3 regions of the Burkholderia sp. AU30198 genome follow, and region 3 is predicted to be linked to each of the others. Evidence: predicted binding sites of a transcription regulator. Region 3 holds the regulator's gene; each other region holds the start of a gene.
The links. Region 3 encodes FliA, which starts transcription of late flagellar genes. Its sites were predicted from a motif close to CTAAAGTTTNNNNNNNNNNNGCCGNTA; they were not measured.
Positions count from the first base shown of each region.

Region 1: flgK (flagellar hook-associated protein FlgK) is a predicted target of FliA. The motif match lies at 2,070-2,096, and genes of this name have one in related genera.
Region 2: flgM (flagellar biosynthesis anti-sigma factor FlgM) is a predicted target of FliA. The motif match lies at 2,892-2,918, and genes of this name have one in related genera.

Region 1 covers NZ_JAIZSA010000027.1:73,597-79,720, reverse strand. The annotation lists gene flgL (flagellar hook-associated protein FlgL) at 1-58, opposite strand, end outside; gene flgK (flagellar hook-associated protein FlgK) at 76-2,013, opposite strand; gene LGN19_RS36650 (flagellar brake protein) at 2,209-2,964, opposite strand; gene flgJ (flagellar assembly peptidoglycan hydrolase FlgJ) at 3,184-4,167, opposite strand; gene LGN19_RS36640 (flagellar basal body P-ring protein FlgI) at 4,168-5,346, opposite strand; gene flgH (flagellar basal body L-ring protein FlgH) at 5,352-6,044, opposite strand; gene flgG (flagellar basal-body rod protein FlgG) at 6,065-6,124, opposite strand, start outside.
Region 2 covers NZ_JAIZSA010000027.1:64,551-70,674, forward strand. The annotation lists gene LGN19_RS36585 (M24 family metallopeptidase) at 122-1,972, shown strand; gene LGN19_RS36590 (flagella synthesis protein FlgN) at 2,022-2,462, opposite strand; gene flgM (flagellar biosynthesis anti-sigma factor FlgM) at 2,533-2,862, opposite strand; gene flgA (flagellar basal body P-ring formation chaperone FlgA) at 2,981-4,240, opposite strand; gene LGN19_RS36605 (flagellar basal body rod protein FlgB) at 4,445-4,933, shown strand; gene flgC (flagellar basal body rod protein FlgC) at 4,974-5,399, shown strand; gene LGN19_RS36615 (flagellar hook assembly protein FlgD) at 5,463-6,124, shown strand, end outside.
Region 3 covers NZ_JAIZSA010000014.1:47,603-53,726, reverse strand. The annotation lists gene flhA (flagellar biosynthesis protein FlhA) at 1-995, shown strand, start outside; gene flhF (flagellar biosynthesis protein FlhF) at 992-2,782, shown strand; gene LGN19_RS26955 (MinD/ParA family protein) at 2,775-3,593, shown strand; gene LGN19_RS26950 (RNA polymerase sigma factor FliA) at 3,616-4,350, shown strand; S-adenosyl-L-homocysteine riboswitch at 4,459-4,574, shown strand; gene ahcY (adenosylhomocysteinase) at 4,607-6,025, shown strand.

The sequences.
Region 1 (6,124 bases), on a different contig from region 3:
GCTGGTCGCTCATCTGCGCGACGTTCATCTGGTAGAACTGGGTGGTGGAAATCCGCATCGCTTCGATCCCCGAAATCAGTTGAACAGGCCGAGCACGGTCTGGAACAGCGTCGCCGCCGTCTGGATCACCTTCGCGTTCGCCTGGTAAAGCTGCTGGTACTGCATCAGGTTGGCCGCTTCCTCGTTCTGGTTCACGCCCGACACCGACTGCTGCGCGGACGTGATCTGGCCGACCAGCGCGGTCTGCGCGGCGCTCGACGACTTTAGCTGGCTCGTCGTGTTGCCGATGCCGTTCACGTAGTTCGCGTACGCGCCCGTCAGCGTGGTCGTGCCGTTGCCGAACGATTTCGCGTTGACGAGCTTCGACAGCGCGAGCGCGTTGCTGCCGTCGTTCGTGCCGCCCGAGTTCGGCGCGACCGTGAACGTGTCGCCGGCCGAGGGCGTGCCCGACACCGCCACCGTGACGCCGGCCGTCAGCGTGATCGGCGAGCCGGCCTGGTACGCCTGCGGCGTGCCCGTGCTCGGCGGCGTGACGGAGTTGTCGGTGACCGTGTAGGTCGGGCTGGCGGTCGTGCCGCCCATCGTGATCGTGTAGTTGTGCGGGTTGGCCGCGGCAGTCGCGCTCGTAACCGACAGCGCACCGATCGTGCCGGTGCCCGTGTTCGTCGTGGCGGCCGCCGGCACGAACGGCGCCGCCGCCGCGATCGCGGAGCCGTTCGACGTCGCGAGGCCGAAGCCGTTCAGCGCGCCGCGCGTCGGCTGCACGGTGAACTTGTCGCCCGGCTGCATCTGCGTGCCGGCCGCGGTCGAGAAATTCAGCCCGCCGAGCGACACCGGCATCGGCCCCTGCTTCTGGTCGACCACCGTGCCGCTCGCGCGATCGGTCAGCGTGTAGTTCTTGCCGTCGTACGACAGCGTGTAGTCGCTCGTGGTCGGCTGCGACGCGTTCGCGAACGACACGGACAGCGCCGCGTTGCCGGTATTGCCCTGGTTCGCGTACGTGATCGGCGTGCCGGTCGTGAACAGGTTGCCGCCCACATTGCCCGACAGGTCGACGCCGAGCGCGTTCTGCGCGTTGACCTGCGCGGCGAAGCTGGTTGCGATCGCGCCAAGCTGGGCTTCGGCCGGGTCGAGCGTCTGGCTGCGGAACGAGAGCAGGCCGCCGAGCGTGCCGCCCGACAGCGAAGCGTCGGACAGGTACTGGTTCGGGCCCTGCGGGTTCGCGCCGGCGATGCCCTGCGACACGACGGTCAGCTCGCTCGGATCGGACGGCGACGTGACGGTCGCGAGCTGGTAGCTCTTGTCCGCGACGACGAGCGGCGTGCCGCCCGCGAGAAACACGCTGTAGCCGTCGCTGTTGCGCGCGACCTGCACGCCCGCGAGGTTCGACAGGTTCGATACCGCGAGGTCGCGCTGGTCCATCAGCTGGTTCGGCGGCTGGCCCTGGCTGCTCGCGGCCGAGATCTGCTGGTTCAGTTGCGCGATCTGCGTGGTGTACGCGTTGATCTGCGTCACGGTGCTCGTCAGCTGCGTGTTCACGCTCTGGCGCAGCGCGTCGTACTGCTGGCCTGCCGCCGTGATCTGGTTCGCGAGCGTCTGCGCATTGCTCATCGCGGTCTGCCGCACCGACGAGTCGGACGCGGTGTTCGCGACGTTCTGCAGCCCGGTGAAGTAGCTCGTGATCGCGGTCGAGATGCCGGCCGTCGGGCTGCCGACGTAGTTGTTCAGCTGCGTGACGAGCGAATACCACGTCGACAGCGCACCGCCCTGCGTCTGCGCGCCGTTCAGCTGGTCGCTCAGGTACTGGCTGTACTGGCGCTGCACGGTGGCGGTGTTTACGCCCTGCGGCAGGTAGCCGCTGCTCGTGTACTGGCCGCTCGCCTCGGCATAGACGGGGCGTTCGACCGAGTAGCCCGGCGTCGCCGCGTTGCTGATGTTCTGGCCGGTCGTCGTGAGGCCCCAGAGTGCGGCATTCAGGCCGCTGACGCCGAGGTTCATGAGTGTGTTGGACATGCGCGATCCTGATGAGCCGGCCGCGCTGCGGCCGCCGGGTTGCGTGACTCCCGGTATAACGGCCGCGGATCGAAAAAATTGAGGAAAAAATGCGCGCGCGACGCACGAGCGCGCGTCGCCGCTCGCAACGTCCGGCCGGCGCTGCCGCCAACGCCGCGCGGGCAGCCCCGGGCGGGGCCGGCCGCCGCTTGCGCGTCAGGCTCGCGCGAGCGAGCGGCGCTTCATCTCGAGCTGCGTAATCAGCCGCTGCAGCGTGTTCTCCGCGCTGCCCGGCAGCGACAGGTAGCGAAAGCCGAGCTGGTAGCGCCGCGACCCGTTCGGCATCTGCGTCGAACGCTGCGACACGAGCTGCAGGTCGAGCGACAGCTTGCCGTGGCCGGTCAGCTCGAGCTCGACGTCGGGCAGCTGCGTGCCGACCTCGAGCGCCTCGACGCGTTCGTCGGACGTGCGCAGCCCCACGCCGCCGAGCGACAGGTTATGCACCTCGAACAGGAAACTCTCGCCGTCCGGCAGCTTGCCGCGGCACAGGAACGGATCGACGATCGGCGCGTCGACGCGGAAATATTCGCGGCGCTGGATGCACATCAGCACGTCGGGGAAATCGGCGACGAACGCGGGCAGCCCCTCGTAGCGCGTCTCGCGCGGCGTACCCGTGGAGAATTCGACGCGCACGCCCTCCGGCGCGGCCGCGAACGTGCAGTGCGACGCGCCGAGGATGCCGGCGTTCTGCTCCGACAGCGCACCCCAGTCGAACGTAAACGTCCGCGCGCCGACATCCACCTCGAGCAGGCGCGTGACAAGCTGGCCGCCCGGATACTGGACGGTCAGGAAATCGCCGCGATTGACGAGGTTGCGCAGCTGCACGCCGATTTCCAGCGGATTGCGGCGGGCATAGTCGGGCCCGGAGTGGCCTGCATCCAGGCTGGGGTCCGTCGACGTTTCGATATTCATGGCTAGCCGGTCTTTCTTGTCATGGGCGCCCGGGCAACCGGTGCGCAATAAAACCGGGCCAGAACGGGGGCCCGGTCGCAGGTCTCTCACACTTAGCGGCAGTGCTGACCGAAAGTTTAGATCGAATTGCGGATTTTTTTCGCGCAAACGTTGAAACCGCGCGCGGCGGGCTGCCGGGCGCGGTCCAGAGGGGGCAACGGGCGATCGCCGACTTGTGCGTCAGCCGATCTGCTGCATGATCGAAATCAGCTTCTTCGCGTAGTTCGGGTCGGTCGCGTAGCCGGCCTTCTGCATCCCGTGCGCGAAGCCTTCGACGCTACGGCTCGCGCTCAGCACGCCCGCGTAGCGCGGATTGTTCTTCAGCAGGTTCGCGTAATCGGTCATCGCGTGCTCGTACGAATCATACGCGCGGAATTTCGCGACCACGCGGCGCGGCGTGCCGTTCACGTATTCCGTCGTCAGCGCCGACACCGTGCGGCCGGTCCAGCCCTTGGTCGCCTTGATGCCGAACACGTTGTAGCTCGTCGAGCCGTCGGTTGCGCGGATCTCGCGCTTGCCCCAGCCCGATTCGAGCGCCGCCTGGCCGACGATGAAGCGCGCCGGGATGCCGGTGGTCGCGCTCGCGGCTTGCGCGGGGGCGGCCAGCCGGTCGACGAACGCGTCGGCGTCCTGCACGCCGCTCGCGCCCTTCAGCGGCGGCGTCAGCGCGCTGCCGGCCGAGTAGCCGCGCGTGCCGGCGAGCCCGCCATTGTTCGCCGCGTTCGCATAGGCCTTCGCCATCGCGTTCATCGCGGCGAGGCCGCCTTCGTTGCCGGACGCGCCGAGGCCGGCCGCACCCATCCCGCCCGCGCCGACGTCGGCCGCCGTGTCGCTGCCCGCGCCCGGCCCCGCGTTGCGCAGCAGCTGCTTCATCAGCGCGTCGGCGACGCCGATCCCGCGCGTCGACATCTGCTGGGCGAGCTGCTGGTCGAGCATCGACGTGTACAGCTTCGACGTATGCGAATCGAACAGCCCGCCGTCGGGCGACGCGTCGCGCATGCTCTTGAGCATCATCTGCGTGAACATCGCGTCGAACTGGCCGGCGACCGCCTTCGCGCCGGCCTGCGGCGACTGCTTCGCCTGCGCGCGCAGCGCGTCGAAACCCTGCACGTCGAGCGCAAAGCGCTGCGTGAGGTCGTTCGCGTTCGGGAGAGAGGCTGCCATTTAGATGATCTCCAGGTCGGCGCGCAGCGCGCCGGCGGCCTTCATCGCCTGCAGGATCGACATCAGGTCCGCGGGCGTCGCGCCGAGCGTGTTCAGCGCCTTCACGACGTCGGCGAGATTCGCGCCGGCCGTCACCATCTTCAGCGCGCCGTTGTCCTGCTTCAGCTGGATCTGCGACTGCTGCGCCACCACCGTCTGCCCGTTCGAGAACGGCCCCGGCTGCGACACGACCGGCTGCGTGTTGACGACGACCGACAGGTTGCCGTGCGCGACCGCGCAGCTCTGCAGCGTGACCATCTGGTTCATCACGATCGAGCCGGTGCGCGCGTTCAGGATCACCTTCGCGGCGGCCTTGTCCGGGCTGACATCGAGGTTCTGCAGCCGCGCCATGAACGCGACCTGCTGCGCCGAGTCAGCCGGCGCGGCGAGCTGGATCGTGCGGCCGTCGAGCGCCGTCGCGGTGCCCGGGCCGAAGCTCGAATTGACCGCGGACACGATCCGCTGCGCGGTGCCGTAGTCCATGTCGTTCAGTTGCAGCTGCAGCACGCCGTTCATCTGCGCGATCGCGTTCGGCACCGCGCGTTCGACGATCGCGCCGCCGACGATCCGGCCGGCCGCGAGCTGGTTCACCTGCACGCGGCTGCCGTTCGCGCTGGCGCCAGCGCCGCCGACCGCCATGTTGCCTTGCGAGAGCGCGTAGACCTGGCCATCGGCGCCTTTCAGCGGCGTCAGCAGCAGCGTGCCGCCGCGCAGGCTCTTCGCGTTGCCGAGCGACGACACGGTGACGTCGAGCGCCTCGCCCGGCCGCGCGAACGGCGGCAGCGTGGCGGTCACCATCACGGCCGCGACGTTCTTCAGCTGCATGTTGCTCAGCGACGACGGGCCGCCGTTCGCCGAACCGTTGTTGATCGAGATGCCGAGGTTCGCGAGCATGTTCGCGAGCGTCTGCGTCGTGAACGGCGTCTGCATCGTCTGGTCGCCCGTGCCGTCGAGACCGACGACGAGGCCATAGCCGATCAGCGGGTTGTCGCGCACGCCCTGGATCTGCGCGAGGTCCTTCAGGCGTTCCGCATGCGCGGGCGCCGCGCCGAGCACGCAGGCCACGGCCACGAACGCGACGGCGAGCCGCGCGGCGGCATGCGCGCGGGCCGACATACGGTTGATCAGGGTCTTCTGCATCGTCATCACCACGGCGCGATGTTGAGGAAGAAGCGCTGCAGCCAGCCCATCGTCTCGGCTTCGTTGATGTAGCCCTTCGACGAGTATTCGATCTTCGCGTCGGCGACCTGCGTCGAGTAGACGGAGTTCGCGCCCGAGATCGTGTTCGGGTTCACGACGCCCGAGAAGCGCACGAATTCGTTGCCCTGGTTGATCAGCATCTGCTTCTCGCCGCTGACCACGAGGTTGCCGTTCGGCAGCACGCCGGTGACGGTCACCGTGATCGTGCCGTTGAACGTGTTCGCCGCGCTCGCGCCGCCGGTCGCCGCGAACTTGTTGTTGCCGGTGGCCGACAGGTTCGCCTTCGCGAACAGCCCGCCGAGGAAGCCGGCCGTTGGCACGTTGAAGTCGGTGTTGCCCTGCCGGTTCGTGTTCGCGCCCGACGACTTGGTCGCGTTGATGTTCTCCGCGATCATGATCGTCAGGATGTCGCCGACGTTGCGCGGCCGCTGATCCTCGAAGAGCGGCCGCCCCGCGTAGCCGGGGTTGTAGATCGAGCCGGGCGCCTGCATCGACATCGGCGCCGGCGGCTGCGCCGTCATCGGCTGCTGGATGATCGGATCGCGCGGAATCTGCGCGCAACCGGCGGCGAGCGCCGCCACCGCGACCGCGCATGCGGCGCGGACGGTGGCTGACGGGAGGAGGCGAACCTGCTTCATGGCGACGACGGGTGTTCCGGTTAGCTCTTCATCTGCGTGACGGTCTGCAGCATCTGGTCGGACGTCGTCACGGCCTTGCT
Region 2 (6,124 bases), on a different contig from region 3:
CGGTGCCATGCGGGGTCGAGCGCCGACCGTGCAGCGGCGCCGTGCAGTGTCAGGCCTGCCTCGGGCTTGCTCCCCGCCGCGTCACCGCCGGCCGCCGACAATCATGCAAAACGGGCTTCCGATGATCGATCGACTGAAATACAGCTTCTCCGGCCTTCCCCCGTACAACGCGTCCGTCGCTGACACGCAGGCGGGCCTGTCGCGCCTGCTCGACGCCGCGCGGCTCGACGCGGTGCTGGTCACGTCGCAGGACGAATACGTGACCGAGTACCTGCCGCTCGCCAACAACCCGCGCTACGCGGTGTCGGGTTTCGACGGCTCGGCCGGCTGCGGGATCTTCCTGAGCGCGGCGACCGCGCAGGCGCTCGATCTGCCCCCGTTCGTGCTGTTCGTCGACGGCCGCTATCACCTGCAGGCCGAGCAGCAGTGCGATCCGGCGCGCGTGCGCATCGAGAAGCTCGGGATGAACGTGACGATCTGGCAGGCGATGGCCGACTGGCTGGTCGCGCACGGGAGCCGGCTCGCGCGGGTCGGTTACGACGCGCTGCGGGTCAGCGTCGCGCAGCGCGATCGTCTGTTCGAACAGACGCAGGCCGCGTCGCTCGACTGGACGAGCCTCGCCGAGCGCGAGATCGACCGCGCGATTGCGTTGCCGGGCTGGGTCGTCGAGCGGCCGATCTTCGAGGTGCCTGAATCGATGACCGGCCTGAGCGTCGCGCAGAACCTCGACGCGCTGAACCGCCAGCTCGCCGCGTATACCGGCGCGCCGGACGGCAAAACCGCATTCTTCACCTGCGCGTCGGACGACCTCGCGTATCTGCTGAACAGCCGTGGCTATCACATCCCGAATGCGTCGTCGCACCTCGGCTTCCTGTTCGCGGTCGGCGGGCAGGTGGCGCTGTTCCTGCCGGAAGGCTGCGACCGCTGCGAGGTCACGCTCGAGTCGTATCCGGCGCTGCAGGTGATCCGGCGCGATGTCGCGGCGCTCGAGCGCTTTCTTGCTCGGTTCGCGGTCGATCACGTGTGCTACGGCTTCGAATCGGTGAACTGCGCGCTTGTCGACGCGGTGAAGCGGGTATGGCCGCAGGCGCGGCATGCCGACTTCAACCCGGTCGAAGCGATCCGGGCCGGCAAGACGCCGGCCGTGCTCGACCGGTTCCGCGACGCGTTCGCACGCAGTTCCGCGGCGATCGCCGAAACGATGCGCTGGGCAAAGGCCGGCGAGCCGGGCGCACGCCATACCGAATACGACCTGGCGCGCGCGATCAACGACGCGTACGGCGCGCGTTCGGCGGTGGCGCTGACGTTTCCGTCGATCGCGGCGAACGGCGCGAACAGCGCGTTCGCACACTACACGGCGGCGAGCGCCGACGTCGAGCTGACGGAAGGCGAACTCGTGCTGCTCGACAGCGGCGCCTATTACGAAGCCGGCTTCGCGACGGACTGCACGCGCGTGGTGCTGCGCCGGACCCGCCCGGATACGGTCGCGCAGCCGTGGCAGCGGGAGATCTACACGGTCGCGTTGAAGGCCTGCATCAAGGGGCTCGTCACGCGCTTCCCGAGCACGGCAAAGGGCGGCGACGTCGATGCGCTCGTGCGGCAGGTGTGCCGCGACCACGGCCACGATTTCGGCCACGGCACCGGGCATGGTGTCGGGATTCACGTGCACGAGGGCGGCGTGCGGTTCGCGCCGGGGGCGAAGTACGGGCTCGTGCCGAATGCGGTGATTTCGGTCGAGCCGGGCATCTACGTGCAGGGCAAGGGCGGCGTGCGGATCGAGAACATCGTGATCATCCGCCAGGACGACGCGCAGCCGGATACCGTGACGTTCGAGAACATCGTGACGGTCGGCTACGACTGGGACCTGATCGATCTCGACCTGCTGGACGACGGCGAGCGCGCGTACCTGCGCGACTACGAGCGGCTGTGCGTGGAGCGCGGCACGCAGGTCACCGCGTGTCCGCTGTTGTAACGGGGAAGCAGGCAGGGGCGCGGCCGCCGGGCGGTCGCGCGGCGCGAGGTCAGCGCGTGAGTACCGATACGCGCCCGTCGGGGCCGTAGACGCCGGCCGGCGCGGGGGCCGAGCGCAGTACCGCGAGCGCGCGCTCGTTGTAGTCCATCCGGATCCGGATCAGCATCCCGTTGTTCGCATTGGCCTGGCGCGCGCGTTCGGCGGACTGCTGCAGCAACTGCCAGCGGCCGGCGAGGCGGGCATCGCGTTCGGCGGCCTGATCCATCCCTTTCTTGCCGGACGGAAAGCCGAGTGCGGAAAGCTGCGTGTCGCGCGTGCGTTCGAGCTGCGCGAGCCGGTCGATCAGCGCGCTTTTCTTTTCGACGATCCCGGGCAGCATCTCGAACGGCTCGGCCGTCGTCAGCGCCTTTTCCTCGTAGGCGAGCAGCGACGCGAACGCCTCGACCGTCGCGTGTTCGTCGTTGACCGTGGCCAGCAGCTCTTCTCTCATCGCGTCATGCTCGTCGCGCCGGCGCGAGTGGCGCCGGCAAACCGGGGGGACCGGCCTCGCGAGGCCGGCTTCAGCTGCCCGGGCGCTGCTGCTGCAGCAGCTCGCGGGCGGTGTTCAATACGCCGTCGGCGATCTTGTTCGCGTCGATCGTCAGCGTGCCGTTGTTCAGCGCGTCCTTGATCGACTGGACCAGGCCCGTGTCGATATCGGCGTTGCCGGACGCGGATACCGAACGCAACTGGCCGGACAGACCCGACAGGTTCACGGTCGTGTCGCCGCCAGTCGATCCTGCGTCGGCCGCCTGCGCGGACGAAGACGAGGCCGCGCCGGATTGCGCACGGGTCGCGCCGTTGCCGGTCGGCGTCACGGGGCTCGGGTTCGGAGTGGAATCGATCTTCACGATGGGTTTCCTGTTCGGTTTGACCCAGATAACGGCCGGGTCGGCCCGAACTTTAGCATCGCGAGCCCGAAATGCTCCGAATAAACAATTCTTTACATTCTTGCGGCGAGATCCGTCCCTATAGCGGAATTTCCACGGTGCCGGCGTCCTTGACGATCGCCGTGACGATCTGGCCCGCCGCCATCCGCACCCGTACCGACTGGCCCGGCGCCGCGTTCGCCAGCGCGCTGCCCTCGGCCGAAATCGTGAAACCGGGCCCGGCCGCGACGACCCGCACCGTCTGGCCGGCCGACACCGACGCCGCGCTCTTCAGCAGGTCCTGCCGCAGCGGCAGCCCGGCCGAGATGCGCGCGAGCGCGGTCGTGCCGATCGCCTGCGCCGGATCGGTGATCACCGCGAGCGGCAGCACCGTCAGGTCGCCGTCGCGGGCGATCAGGTCGGCCGCGGAGAGCGGCTCGCCGGGCGCGATCTGGCGCGCGGCGACGTAATAGGTGGCCTGCACCGCGACTTTCGCCTGCAGGTAGACGGTCCACGGCCGCTCGCCCGCGCAGCGCACGCCGACCGTCGTGCGGCCCCACAGGCGCGCGCCGGTCGGCAGGAACGGCTCGAGCGTCGTGCACGCGGCAAGCCCGCGCGGAAACGCGGTCGTGACCGTCACGGTGGTCTTGCCGGGCAGGCCGGCGATCTGCTGCTGCAGGAACGCGAGGGCCGCGCGCCGGATCGACTCGGGATCCTGCTGGCCGGGCGGCGTCACGGGCTGGGCCGGGTTGGCTGCATTGGCCGCCGGGGCCGGGATGGCGGAAACCGGTGTCGCGCGCGGCGCCGGCGCGGCCGACGCGGCGCGGGCCGCCGCCATGCGCGCGGCGATGGCCGGCTGCGGGGCCGGCCGGCCGGGATTCGACGCGGGCTCGGCCGTGCCGGCGACGACCGTCGCGATCGCGTTCGGATCGACCGCGCGCGGCGCGCCGTATCCGGCGTTCGCGCGGGTGGCTGCGTAGGCGGGGCGAGGCGCCGGGGCCGGCGCGGGAGCCGGCGGCGGGACGGTCGTCACGACCATCGTGCCGGCCGGTTGCGGCGCGTAGCCGGTGCCGGCCGTGCCGGCGGCAGCGGCGGCGCTGGTGCCGCTCGCGGTGCGACCCGCGTCCGGCGCCGGACCCGAACCCGGCGCCATCGCCGCATTCCCGCCGAACTGCCCGCCGCTCGCCGCATTGGCGTGCGCGAGCGCGGTTTCGGCCGTCTCGCCGCGCCCTGGAATCACGATCATCCCGTCGTCCGCGTGCGCGGCCGGGGCGGCGATCCACAGCGCCGCGGCGAGCGCAAACGCACGCCGGACGTGCGTGAGCCGCCCGTGCCTTCCGCGAAGTGCGCTGCCAGTCATCGCCATATCCCCGATTCGTTGCTCCGCTTCGCATTCTAGGGAGCGGGGCCGTCGCGCAAACGATGAATAGAGGGGGCCTTTGCCGCGTTATTCGCCCGATTGCCGGTTGCGTCCGGCGCCTACCATCGCTGTCATGGAAAAAAGCCTCTCGAGTCGCCATCCGGCGCGAGGGGCGTGCAGCGCTTCATACGGAGAGACGCACACATGCTGGACAAACTCGATGCGGAATTCGCGTTCGGCCGACAGGCGCTGGACGTGCGCGCCTACCGGCAGGAACTGCTGTCGTCGAACATCGCGAACTCCGACACGCCCGGCTACCAGGCCCGCGACGTCGATTTCGCGTCGACGCTCGCGCGCTCGCTGAAGCAGACGGGCGGCGGCGTTGCGCCGAGCAACGCCGCGCAACTGCCGATGGCGCAGCCGGCCGGCGTGACGAGCGGCATGTCGATGGTGTCGACGGCGGCGGGCCACATGGCCGGCACCGCGAAGCTGATCCCGACGGGCGGCCCGTCGGACGACTACGGTCGCGCGCAGTACCGGATGCCGCTGCAGCCGTCGCTCGACGGCAACACGGTCGATCTCGATGTCGAGCGCGTGCAGTTCGCGAACAACGCGCTGCACTACCAGACCGGGATGACCGTGATGACCCAGCAGATCAAGGCGATGATCGCCGCGATCACGACGAACCAGTGACGGCGCGCACCGCCCCCGAATCCGAGCAAAAGGAGCTTCCATGCCCTCGTTGATGAACATCTTCGGCGTCGCCGGCTCGGCGCTGTCCGCGCAGTCGCAGCGCCTGAACGTCACCGCGTCGAACCTCGCGAACGCCGACAGCGCGACCGGCCCCGACGGCAAGCCGTACAAGGCCAAGCAGGTCGTGTTCGCGACCGACCCGATCGGCGGCGCGCGCACCGCGTCCGGCCAGGGCGTGGGCGGCGTGCGCGTGACGAAGGTGATGGACGACCCGTCGCCGATGAAGTCGACCTACGACCCGTCGAACCCGGCCGCCGACGCGAACGGCTACGTGCAGATGCCGAACGTCGATCCGGTGCAGGAGATGGTGAACATGATCTCGGCGTCGCGCTCGTACCAGGCCAACGTCGAGACGCTGAACACCGCGAAGACGCTGATGCTCAAGACGCTGACGATCGGCTCGTAAGCCGCGCGCCGACCGACCTTACAGACTCGAAGACTCGACAGTTCCGACAGAAGGCTACCCAGGATGACTTCCTCCAGCACGACGATCGGCGGCAACGGCACCAACGTGTCGAACCTGCCGACCGACACGATGAACACCAACAACGTGTCGTCGACCAACGGCACGTCGGCGAGCGACCTGCAGGCGACGTTCCTGAAGCTGCTCGTCACGCAGCTGCAGAACCAGGATCCGACCAGCCCGGTCGACAGCTCGCAGATGACGTCGCAGCTCGCGCAGATCAACACGGTGAGCGGCATCGCGCAGCTGAACACGTCGCTCTCGTCGCTGTCGACGCAGCTCACGGCCGGCCAGCAGACGCAGGCCGCGCTGCTGATCGGCACCAACGTGCTCGCGCCGGGCAACGCGGTCGCGGTGAAGAGCGGCGCGGCGTCGCCGTTCGGCGTGTCGCTGTCGAGCTCGGTGTCGAACCTGACGATCACCGTGAAGAACGCGGCGGGCACCGTGGTGAACACGATCAACGCGGGCGCGCAGTCGGCCGGCACCGTACCGTTCAACTGGACGCCGACCGATACGGCGGGCAACGCGCTGCCGGACGGCAAGTACACGGTCAGCGCGTCGTACACCGACGCCAACGGCACGCCGCAGCCGGCCACGACGCTCGCGGCGTCGACGGTGCAGAGCGTGATCAAGCAGGCGGACGGTACGGCGGGGCTCGTGCTGTCGAA
Region 3 (6,124 bases):
GGCTGGAAGTCGGCTACCGGCTGATTCCGCTCGTCGACAAGAACAGCGACGGTGAGCTGCTCAAGCGCATCAAGAGCATCCGCAAGAAATTCGCGCAGGAAATCGGCTTCCTGCCGCCGGTGATCCATATCCGCGACAACCTCGAACTGCGGCCGAACGCATACCGGATCGCGCTGAAGGGCGTCGAGATCGGCGTCGGCGAAGTGTTCCCGGGCCAGTGGCTCGCGATCAACCCCGGCCAGGTGACGGCCGCGCTGCCGGGCGCCGTCACGCAGGATCCCGCATTCGGGCTGCCGGCCGTGTGGATCGACGTCGCGATGCGCGAACAGGCGCAGGTGTACGGCTACACGGTGGTCGACGCGAGCACGGTCGTCGCGACGCACCTGAACCATCTGGTCGTCCAGCACGCGGCCGAGCTGCTCGGCCGCCAGGAAGTGCAGGCGCTCGTCGAGCGCACCGGCAAGGATGCGCCGTCGCTCGTCGAGGACCTCGTGCCGAAGACGATCTCGCTGACGACGCTGCAGAAGGTGCTGCAGAACCTGCTCGAGGAAGGCGTACCGATCCGCGACATGCGCACGATCCTCGAAGCCGTGTCCGAGAACGCGGGCCGCGGCGACGCGTTCGAGATCACGGCCGCGGTGCGGCTCTCGCTCGGCCGCGCGATCACGCAGCAGTGGTATCCGGGCGCCGGCGAAATGCAGGTGATGGGCCTCGACTCGAATCTGGAGCGCGTGCTGTCGCAGGCGCTCGCCACCGGCGCGAACCCGGGCCTCGAGCCCGGCCTCGCACACAACCTTCTGACCGGCACGCAGCAGGCGATGCTGCGTCAACAGAATCTCGGGCTGCCGCCCGTGCTGCTCGTGCAGCACGCGCTGCGCGCGATGCTCGCGCGTTTCCTGCGCCGCAGCCTGCCGCAATTGAAAGTGCTGTCGTATGCCGAAGTGCCGGACACACGCACGATCAAAGTCGTTAACGTCATCGGGGGTTCCGCTTGAACATTCGCAAATTCACCGGCGCAACGAGCCGCGACGCACTTCGTCTCGTGCGCGAGGCACTCGGCGCCGACGCGGTCGTGCTGTCGAACCGCACGCTCGATGACGGCAGCGTCGAAATCGTTGCACTAGCCGATTCGGACCTGGCCGCGGTGACGCCGCCGGCCGCGGCGCGGCCGCGCATCGCGGCATCGCGCGCGGCGGAATCCGTGCCGGCCGCCGCGGTGCCGGGCATCGTGTCGCGCCCGGGCGCGGCGCTGGCCCGCCCGGCCGTCAATCCGTATGCAGCGGGCGAAGGCGGGCTGCCGGACGTGTTCTCGTCGGTGTTCGGCGCCAGCGCCGACGCGGACGCGGACGATGCGGCAGCGGCACAAGCTTCGGCGATCGATGCGGACGCGTTGGGCGGCACTGCGCCGGGCGACATCCCGGCTGCGGCCGCACCGTCTTCCGTCTTCCCCGTTTCCAGCGCGCCGGCTGCGGCTTCCGAACCCGCACCGTGGCTGGTCGAGCACGCGAAGCGCCTGACGCAGCAGCGCGACGCGCTGATGGCGCGTGCACAGGCGACGCCCGCCGCGCCGCAAGCGAGCGCGCCTGCCCCGCAGGCCGCCGCGAGCGCGACGCCGCCCGACTGGGCACGCGACATCGTGCGCGACGCCGAACGCCGGATGCCGGCCGCCGCCACCCGCGCGCCCGACACGAACACGAGCGCGGCGCATGCCGCGAAGGCGGCCGAGCGCACGCGCCTGTCCGCCGACGCGGCCGCCGTGGTGGCCGATGCGGTGAAGTCGCGCATCGAGCGGATCGTCAACGATACGGTGATGCAGGAGCTCGGCGAACTGCGCGGGATGATGGAAGAGCAGTTCGACAGCCTGATGTGGCACGACCGCCAGCGTCGCAGCGCCGTGCATGGCGCGCTGACGAAGCACCTGTTCGCGGCCGGTTTCTCCGCGCAGCTCGTGCGGATGCTGGTCGACAACCTGCCGGCCGGCGACGATGCTCAGACCATCGAACAGGCCGCCGAATGGGCGCAGTCGGTGCTGGCGTCGAACCTGCCGGTGCTCGACAGCGAGGACGCGCTGATGGAGCGCGGCGGCGTGTTCGCGCTGATGGGGCCGACGGGGGTCGGCAAGACCACCACCACCGCGAAGCTGGCCGCGCGCTGCGTGATGCGCTTCGGCGCGAGCAAGGTCGCGCTGCTGACCACCGACAGCTACCGGATCGGCGGCCACGAGCAGCTGCGCATCTTCGGCAAGATCCTCGGCGTGCCGGTGCACGCGGTGAAGGATGCCGGCGACCTCGCGCTCGCGCTGTCCGAGCTGCGCAACAAGCACATCGTGCTGATCGACACGATCGGCATGAGCCAGCGCGACCGCGCGGTATCCGACCAGATCGCGATGCTGCACGGCGCGAACGCGCCGGTGCAGCGCCTGCTGCTGCTCAACGCGACGAGCCATGGCGACACGCTCAACGAAGTCGTGCAGGCGTACCGCAGCGCGGGCGAACATCCGGACCTGGCCGGCTGCATCCTCACGAAGCTCGACGAGGCGACCCACCTCGGCGGCGTGCTCGACACCGTGATCCGCTACAAGCTGCCGGTCCACTACGTGTCGACCGGCCAGAAGGTGCCGGAGAACCTGTACGTCGCATCGACCCGCTTCCTGCTGAAGAGCGCGTTCTGCGTACCGCGCGACGGCTCGCCCTTCGTGCCGCAAGACGAGGACATGCCGACGCTGCTTTCCGCATTGACCGCACGTTCCACCGCCGAGCTGCACGAGGTGCGATTTGGATAAACGAATCATCGATCAGGCCGAAGGGCTGCGGCGCCTGCTGGCCGGGCGCGCATCGCGCATCGTCGCGGTGACGGGCGGGCCGGCGGGTGTCGGCTGCACGACCGCCGTCGTGAACCTGGCGGCGGCGCTCGCGTCGCTCGGCAAGGATGTGCTCGTCGTCGACGAGCGCGCCGACGTGCAATCGGCCAGCGCGACGCTGGCGGGCGCGTGGCTGCGCGACGGCGAGCGCACGCGGGTGGCGGCCGGCTTCGGCCTGTGCGCTGCCGCGCGGCTTGCGCGCGCCGGCTACACCGACGCGCAGCTGAGCGATTTCATCGACGGCCCGGCCGACATCGTCCTCGTCGACGCGCAGCTCGGCGCCGACGGCGCGTTCTCGGCGCTCGCGCGCGAGGCGCACGACGTGCTGGTCGTCACGCGGGTCGCCGCGCAGGCGATCACCGAGGCGTACGCGTGCATGAAACGGCTGCATTTCGCGCATGCGTTCGCGCAGTTCCGCGTGCTGACCAATCACGTCGGCAGCCATGCGGACGCGAAGGTCGCGTTCGACAACCTCGCGGGCGTCGCAAGCCGCTACCTGACGGTGTCGATCGCCGATGCCGGCTGCGTGAGCGCCGATCCGCTCGTCGAGCATGCGCGCGAACTGATGCGGGCCGCGGTCGATGCGTTCCCGTCGTCGGCCGCTGCGCGCGACTACCGGCAGATTGCCGCCGACCTGCTGTACTGGCCGATGCGCCCGCGTTCGGGTGCGGGCCGCGCGGTGCACGCGGGCGGCAAGCCGTCGTATGAGGCGGGCGCGGCACACGCCGCGTGAGTGCCACCGGAAGGAGAGAGCCATGATGTACAACGCTCAAGGAAAGATGTCCCAGGCCGACGTGCTCGCGCAATATGCGCCGCTCGTGCGACGCCTCGGGCTGCAGCTCGTCGCGAAGATGCCGGCGAGCGTCGACCTCGACGACCTGATCCAGGCCGGCATGATCGGCCTGATGGACGCGGCCGGCCGCTACAAGGAAGACCAGGGCGCGCAGTTCGAGACCTACGCGACCCAGCGCATCCGCGGCGCGATGCTCGACGAGCTGCGCAGCAACGACTGGCTGCCGCGCAGCCTGCGCAAGACGTCGCGCGAGGTCGAGCACGCGGTGCACCAGGTCGAGCAGCATCTCGGCCGCTCGGCGAGCGAGACCGAGATCGCGCAGCACCTGAACATGCCGCTCGACGAATACCAGGGGATGCTGCAGGACCTGCACGGCAGCCAGCTGATCTATTACGAGGATTTCGACCGCGCGGCCGACGACGAGCCGTTCCTCGACCGCTACCGCGTCGATCACGCCGATCCGCTGTCGGCGCTGCTCGACGAGCACCTGCGCGAAGCGCTCGTCGAGGCGATCGAACGGCTGCCGGAGCGCGAGAAGCTGCTGATGTCGCTGTACTACGAACGGGGTCTGAATCTGCGCGAGATCGGCGCGGTGCTCGAAGTGAGCGAATCGCGCGTGTGCCAGCTGCACAGCCAGGCCGTCGCGCGCCTGCGCGCACGGCTGCGCGAACAGGCCTGGGTCGGCGCGGAGTCCTGACCCTTTCCTGACGGCCGCGCGCGCCGACGCCGCGCGCTCGTGCCGGGTAAGTGCCGTGTGTGTGCGTGCTTGCGCATACCGCGCGCCGATTTGCTACAATCCCCTCCGTTTTCCGAGGAGCGTTGCGACGGACCATTCTGCGTCCGCCAGGCTCGGAAGGCTTCACCAAGCAGCCGTGCGGCAAAACCGTGCCGGCTCCGCTTCCTGAACGGCGCTCACGTCACCAATCTAGAAACTTTTTAGAAAGGAGGGCGTGATGAACGCCATTATCGATTCCAAAGCTTCCAACGATTACGTCGTCGCCGACATGGCGCTGGCCGGCTGGGGCCGCAAGGAACTGAACATCGCCGAGACCGAAATGCCGGGCCTCGTGCAGATCCGCGACGAATACAAGGCGCAGCAGCCGCTGAAGGGCGCGCGCATTGCCGGTTCGCTGCACATGACGATCCAGACGGGCGTGCTGATCGAGACGCTGAAGGCGCTCGGCGCGGACGTCCGCTGGGCGTCGTGCAACATCTTCTCGACGCAGGACCACGCAGCGGCCGCGATCGTCGAAGCCGGCACGCCGGTGTTCGCGTTCAAGGGCGAATCGCTCGACGAATACTGGGAGTTCTCGCACCGCATCTTCGAATGGCCGAACGGCGAATTCGCGAACATGATCCTGGACGACGGCGGCGACGCCACGCTGCTGCTGATCCTCGGCTCGAAGGCCGAGAAGGACCGTTCGGTGATCGCGAAGCCGACCAACGAGGAAGAAGTCGCGCTGTACAAGTCGATCGCGACGCACCTCGACGCGGACCCGACCTGGTACTCGACGCGCCTCGCGCACATCAAGGGCGTGACCGAAGAAACCACGACCGGCGTGCACCGCCTGTACCAGATGGAAAAGGACGGCCGCCTGCCGTTCCCGGCGTTCAACGTGAACGATTCGGTCACGAAGTCGAAGTTCGACAACCTGTATGGCTGCCGTGAATCGCTGGTCGACGGCATCAAGCGCGCGACCGACGTGATGATCGCGGGCAAGGTCGCGGTCGTCGCGGGCTACGGCGACGTGGGCAAGGGCTGCGCGCAATCGCTGCGCGGCCTCGGCGCGACCGTGTGGGTCACCGAAATCGATCCGATCTGCGCGCTGCAGGCGGCGATGGAAGGCTACCGCGTCGTGACGATGGAATACGCGGCCGACAAGGCCGACATCTTCGTGACGGCCACCGGCAACTTCCACGTGATCGGCCACGATCACATGAAGGCGATGCGCCACAACGCGATCGTCTGCAACATCGGTCACTTCGACTCGGAAATCGACGTCGCGTCGACCCGCCAGTACCAGTGGGAAAACATCAAGCCGCAGGTCGACCACATCATCTTCCCGGACGGCAAGCGCGTGATCCTGCTGGCGGAAGGCCGCCTCGTGAACCTCGGCTGCGCGACCGGCCACCCGTCGTTCGTGATGTCGAACTCGTTCGCGAACCAGACGCTCGCGCAGATCGAGCTGTTCGTGCGCGGCAACGAGTACGAGAACAAGGTGTACGTGCTGCCGAAGCACCTCGATGAAAAGGTTGCACGCCTGCACCTGGCGCGCATCGGCGCGAACCTGTCCGTGCTGTCGGACGAGCAGGCTTCGTACATCGGCGTGCAGAAGGACGGCCCGTTCAAGCCGAACCACTACCGCTACTGATCCGATGCGCCGCCGCCGCGGTGCCGTGCGCGCGTCGCCGACGCGCCCACGGTACGGCGGCACGGCGCGGGATCGCCGGCTGCCGCGGTGCGCCTTCGG